2 regions of the Mycobacterium sp. 2YAF39 genome follow, and region 2 is predicted to be linked to the other one. Evidence: predicted binding sites of a transcription regulator. Region 2 holds the regulator's gene; the other holds the start of a gene.
What was found. Region 2 encodes LexA, which represses DNA repair genes until DNA is damaged. Its sites were predicted from a motif close to CGAACANNTGTTCG; they were not measured.
Positions count from the first base shown of each region.

Region 1 (3,121 bases), on a different contig from region 2:
CCCTTGCGCGCCAGTACCCGCACGGCCTCCGCATCGATGAGCTTGCGCCGCAGATTGTCTCGCTCGTCGGCATCGATGGGTGCGTCGACGATGCGGCCCTCGCACTTGGAAATCACCTTGCTGGTGACCACCAGAATGTCATCGTCTCGCAGCCAGGGTGCCGCTGTAACGATGGCGGCGACCAGATCGTCACCCGGGCGGAACTCGGGAAGCCCTGGCACAGGCAGCATTTCGACGGCCGCGGCAGATCCGTGCTCCGTCATCGCGGTGGGTCCAGTTTCAGCCCGGCGAGATCCAAGCCCGCGCGCACCATTTCGGCCGTCGTCGCCGGATCGGTCATCAGCAGTGGCACCGCACGCACCTCGACGCCGTCGATTTCTGCATGGTCGCCCTCGTGTACCAGCCAGCCGTCCAGGATGCCGGTTCCGCTGCGGGCGCCGTAGTGGCTGCCGACCGCTTCGGAGGTGCTCGCCACCCCGATCACCGAAAGGCATTCGTCGGCCATGCCGCGCAACGGCTTACCGGCGACGATGGGGGAGTAGCCGATGACGCGGGCCGTCGTCGTACGCAGCGCGCCGCGGATCCCGGTGATGTTGAGGATCGACCCGATACTCACCACGGGATTGGACGGGGCCACCAACACGACGTCAGCCGTTTCGATGGACTCGACGACACCGGGACCGGCGGCCGCCGTATCGGCGCCGACGAACGCGAAACTATGTGTCGGTACCTGTGCGCGGTAGCGCACCCACCACTCCTGGAAGTGGATCGCCCGCTTCTCGCCTGCCGACTCACCGGGACCGGGATCGGTGATGACGACATGGGTTTCGCTGCGATCGTCGCTTGCGGGCAGTAGCCGCGCACCCGGCGACCATCGGTCACACAACGCTTGGGTCACCTGTGACAGCGGATATCCGGCACGCAACATCTGGCTGCGGACGAGATGGGTGGCGAGGTCGCGGTCGCCGAGTCCGAACCAATCAGGCTGCACACCGTAGGCCGCGAGTTCCTCCTTGGCATGCCAGGTTTCACCACGATGACCCCATCCGCGCTCCGGGTCGATCCCGCCGCCGAGGGTGTACATGCAGGTATCGAGATCCGGACAGATGCGTACGCCGAACATCCACGCGTCGTCTCCGACGTTGACGACGGCGGTCAATTCGTGTGGTGAGGGGTTCTGAGAATCCTCGAACTGGCCCAGCCCCAACAGGTGCTGGACGCCAAGCAGGAAGCGCGCGCCGCCGACGCCGCCGACCAGAACGGTGACCTTCACAGTGACCGACATTAGGCCGTCGGGCCGCGGCGGGGACACGTGGCCGAACGTGTGACAGACACGCCGATATCTCGACGCGCCGCATTCGGGTCACGGAATGGTATGAATTTCTGTTCCAACGCTTGACCACGGCAGCTAACGAGTGTGTAATCACACCAGTGTCATTTCGCGGTTGGCCGGCCGGTTTCGGTGTCGCAGACCGAGATTCGATCATATGTTCGAATCGAGATGGCCGCACAGAACAATAGTGGGGCTCTTATTACGGATCTACGACATCAGGTGAGGAGGCGGAAAATGTCTTTTGAGTACAGCGATTTCGATCATGTGGTCCGGTTCGACGACCGACTGCTCGGCTCAGTTGACAGCGCGCCGCACACCAATCCCGGACCGGCACCGTTCGAGACGCCTCGGCGTCCCCAGTTAAGTCTGGTGCCAGCCCCGATTGATGTGCCGTCGGCAATACCGGCAATGCCGGCAATGCTCACGCCGGAGGATGACCTCTGGCAAGAGAAGGCGCTGTGCGCCCAAACCGATCCCGAGGCGTTCTTCCCCGAGAAGGGCGGCTCGACCCGTGAGGCCAAGCGCATCTGCCTGGGCTGCGAAGTACGCGACGCGTGCCTCGACTACGCCCTGGCGAATGACGAGCGCTTCGGCATCTGGGGCGGCCTGTCCGAGCGTGAACGCCGTCGCCTCAAGCGCGGCGTGATTTAGACAGCTGGTTCACTCGTCGTCGATCGTCGGGTCGATGACGGAGGGCTCGACGCCCAAATAGGTGGCCACCTGTGCCACCAAGACTTCATGCAGCAGGTCCGAAAGTTCGACGGTGTCCTTCGCCCGTCGCTCGATCGGCTTGCGGAACAACACAATTCGCGCTCTCGTGGCGTTACCGCGGACATCGACGCCCGCCGGGATCAGCCGTGCCAGCGCGATCGGCCCGTCGGCGATGACCTCGGGCGGCCATTGCACGCTCTCGGGATCCTTCGGTGCGATGCGGGGGATCTCGTCGACGGCGATGTCCAGCCCCGAGACTCGGTCCTGCCACCGGCGTTCGATCGGCTCGTAGGCCTCCAGCGCGGCCATGTCGAACAGTTCGGCCCGGCTGCGCCAGCCGGGCACCGTCGCTGGAAGAAGCGACCCGCGCATTTCGCGGCCGCGGCGTGATCGCAGACGTCCACGCTGGGGCACGAAAGAGATCGTAACGGTTGAAGATCGACACTCAGCCGGCGCGCGTGTCCGGCGGCTTGCACCGTTTGCGCACGATAACCTCTCGCTGTGAACGTTCCCCGTCGCTGCTGCCGGCCCGGGTGCCCCCATTATGCGGTCGCGACGCTGACCTTTGTGTACTCGGACTCGACGGCAGTCGTCGGTCCGCTGGCCACGGTGTCCGAGCCGCATTCGTGGGATCTCTGCGTCCTGCATGCCGGCCGCATCACCGCGCCGCGTGGTTGGGAGCTTGTTCGCCATGCGGGTCCGCTGCCGTCGCACCCCGACGAGGACGATCTGGTGGCGCTGGCCGATGCGGTACGCGAAGGACGCGATGTCTCGCCACCCGTCAATGGCGTCGCCGCGGGATTTTCCGATCCCGTCACCGGTATGTCCGGCGGGGCGCTGATGGCACCGCCGGTTCGTCGGTCCGACACCAACGGTCGCCGACGGGGTCATCTGCGGGTGTTGCCAGACCCGCCTGAATAACGACGGGCCGAGGCGAGGACTAGTCGAAGTGTCGCGGCCATTCGACGGCTAGGCTGGCGAAAAGTAGTCCACGTCTCGAGGAGTTCTATGTCCCGGCCCGCCGCGGCTGTCCACCGTGTCATCAAGGCGTATGACGTGCGTGGCCTCGTCGGCGAC
Region 1 is NZ_JBFREZ010000001.1:952,968-956,088, forward strand. It holds gene AB4Z42_RS04805 (coenzyme F420-0:L-glutamate ligase) at 1-263, opposite strand, end outside; gene cofD (2-phospho-L-lactate transferase) at 260-1,273, opposite strand; gene AB4Z42_RS04815 (WhiB family transcriptional regulator) at 1,568-1,984, shown strand; gene AB4Z42_RS04820 (metallopeptidase family protein) at 1,994-2,416, opposite strand; gene AB4Z42_RS04825 (DUF3499 domain-containing protein) at 2,546-2,965, shown strand; gene AB4Z42_RS04830 (phosphomannomutase/phosphoglucomutase) at 3,053-3,121, shown strand, end outside.
Region 1: cofD (2-phospho-L-lactate transferase) is a predicted target of LexA. The motif match lies at 1,481-1,494, and genes of this name have one in related genera.

Region 2 (3,121 bases):
TGTGGACGTGGCTGGACGAGTCCGCCGCGACGATCCGCTCGCGGATGTTCGCCAGCCACCTCGGCGTTCCCGAAGACGAGGCGACCGGTGCCGCCGCAGTGCGGATCACCGACTACCTCAGCCGCGATCTGGAGATCGTGCAGGGCAAGGGGTCGATGATCTCCACCGAATGGAGCCCCGAGGGCTGGGTGCGTATCGCGGGCCGCGTCGTCAGCGACGGGACAAAGCAGATCGACTGACCGGGCCGCTCAGCCCGGCGCCGGCTGGGGAGACTTCCGATGCTCCCGCAGCGCCTTGATCTCCCGCTCGAAATCCTCGGCCGACGAGAAGCCGCGGTAGACCGAGGCGAACCGCAGGTATGCCACCTCGTCGAGTTCCCGGAGGGGGCCGAGGATGGCCAGTCCCACCTCATTGCTGGGCACTTCCGGCGCTCCCGCGGCGCGCACGGCGTCCTCCACCTGCTGTGCGAGCAGGTTCAGCGCATCGTCGTCGACCTGCCGCCCCTGGCACGCCCGGCGCACGCCCTTGATGACCTTCTCCCGGCTGAACGGCTCGGTGACGCCGCTGCGTTTCACCACGGCAAGGACCGCGGTCTCAACGGTCGTGAAGCGGCGACCGCATTCCGGACACGATCTTCGGCGCCGAATCGCCTGGCCTTCGTCCGTTTCCCGGGAATCGACCACTCTGGAATCGGGATGACGGCAGAACGGACAGTGCATCACCGCTCCTTCGCCGCGCCAACATACGACCAACTCGAACGTCTTCGAGCGTACCTGCGCGGCGGTCCGCCAGCCCGGATTGGGGTTGTTTGGAAGATGTGAGGCGGACACGGTCCCGAATGCCTCCGAATGGCCTTGTACGGTAATCGTTTTCAACGCCCACGGCGATCAGCCGACAGGCGCGATCAACGTCTGGCCGGCGTCCACCGCAACGGAGTCAAGCTTGTTGAGTTCGCGAATCCGGTCGACGACCTGTCCGACCGGGGCGTCGGGCGCCACTCGGCCCGCGACCTGCTGCAGCGTCTCGCCCATCTGGACCTGAACCACCGCGAGGCGGTCCGGAACCGGCGCCGACACCCCGACCACCCCGCCGAATTGAGCCACCAGCCCGAGCCACACGGTGATACCCGCGGCGACCAGCGAGAGCAGCACGGTGGCCATCGGTGTGATCGGGCGCCGCCGATGCGACGTGCGCGACATGCGGACGCCCGAGCTCCGGTACCGCACCGGTGCGCCGGCCGGCCGCCGTGAGGACTGCCGCCGCCGTGCGGGGACGGGCCGGATTCCCGGCCTAACCACGGGTGCTGCCTGGATTTCCCGCGTATTGAGAATCGTCATCTTCCTACCTTCCGGTCCGGGTTGTTCGCTCTTGTGTTCGAACATACTCGCTCAGGTGTTCGATTAATAGAACATGTGATCGAACTGTTGCCAAACGATATCGGGACCCTCCGACAAGTCCCGCGCCCCGATCTGCGGACTCGGCGGAATGCGACACGCCTCGAACACATGTTTGATTTATCGGCTCCCGCGGGCTAGATTCGCGCCATGGATTCCAGCAGCGATGCCCCGGGCGGCACGGAAAGCACCGGCGGACGCGGCGGGCTCGACACGGGTCTGACCGAGCGTCAGCGCACCATTCTCGACGTGATCCGCGCCTCGGTGACCAGCCGGGGCTATCCCCCGAGCATCAGGGAGATCGGCGATGCGGTCGGGTTGACGTCGACCTCGTCGGTGGCTCACCAACTGCGCACGTTGGAGCGCAAGGGCTATCTGCGCCGCGATGCCAACCGACCGCGCGCAGTCGATGTCCGCAGCGCTGAGGACGTCGCAGCGGCTTCGGTCGTCACCACCGATGTGGCGGGGTCCGACGCCCTACCGGAGCCGACGTTCGTACCTGTGCTCGGCCGCATCGCCGCCGGCGGGCCGATCCTGGCCGAAGAGGCCGTCGAAGACGTCTTCCCACTGCCACGTGAGCTGGTCGGCGAGGGCTCGCTCTTCCTGCTCAAGGTGGTGGGTGACTCCATGGTCGACGCGGCCATCTGCGACGGCGACTGGGTGGTCATCCGTCAGCAGAACGTCGCCGACAACGGTGACATCGTCGCCGCGATGATCGACGGCGAGGCGACGGTGAAGACGTTCAAACGCACGCGCGGTCAGGTGTGGCTGATGCCCCACAACCCCGCGTTCGATCCCATTCCCGGCAACGAGGCTGCGGTGCTGGGCAAGGTCGTGACGGTCATCCGCAAGGTCTAGCGGGGCTCGTCATCTGAGACAAAGCCGTTCACCCGCGCGAGTTCTTCACTCGCGAACCAGATTTCGGCACTGGCATCCTCATACATCGCGCTACCCGGCGCCCAGTACACGCCCGACCTGGTGTTCGCCTTGATCGGATAGCCGTCCGGCGCCTCGTTGAGGTCGTCCAGCGGCAGCTGGAAAGCTACGCGCGGCTCGGGTTCGTCGATCTCGATGCGGGCGTGACGCCCGGTATCGGTGAGCGGATCGCGCGCGACGACGGGGGGAATGGTGAGAACACGGGTCGGTGCGGTGTCGACCGCATCGGTATCTTCGTCATCCTCGATCTCGTCAACCTCGGCGGGAGGCTCTTCCTCCTCGACGTTCGCAGGCGCTCCCCACGGGTCGTCGTCCGCCGAGCCGAACTCGTCACGATGTGCGAAGTCGTCACCATGCGTGAAGTCGTCATCGTGCGCGTGATCGGGTGTTAGGTCCTCACCACTTGGCATGTCGTCGCCATGGGGCAGTGAGCCCAGACCCTGACTGGCGTAACGGTCGCCGAACATCGCCGCGGCGTATTCGTCGTCAGTGGTAGCCCGCTCAGACCCGCCGACACTGCCGTAGGCGTGTTCGGGATCGCCGCGGAACCTCGCATCGTCCGATACGTAGGAACCGTCCGGCGCGAAGGGGTCCTCGCCCTTGCGACGCCGCAGCAATGTCGCCAACAACACGACTCCGATGAGTGCCACCAACGGCACCAGGGCCAACAGCCACCACCAGCTGAACTTGAACCACTTGCTGCCCTTGGAATCTGATGAGGCCGAGGTGCCCGGCGCTTCAGGCGCCTTCTGTCCCGGCACCTCCAGACCCGACAACTCGGAAGCCAGATT
Region 2 is NZ_JBFREZ010000007.1:253,383-256,503, forward strand. It holds gene AB4Z42_RS21055 (PhzF family phenazine biosynthesis protein) at 1-239, shown strand, start outside; gene nrdR (transcriptional regulator NrdR) at 249-719, opposite strand; gene AB4Z42_RS21065 (LysM peptidoglycan-binding domain-containing protein) at 888-1,337, opposite strand; gene lexA (transcriptional repressor LexA) at 1,545-2,252, shown strand; gene AB4Z42_RS21075 (LGFP repeat-containing protein) at 2,249-3,121, opposite strand, start outside.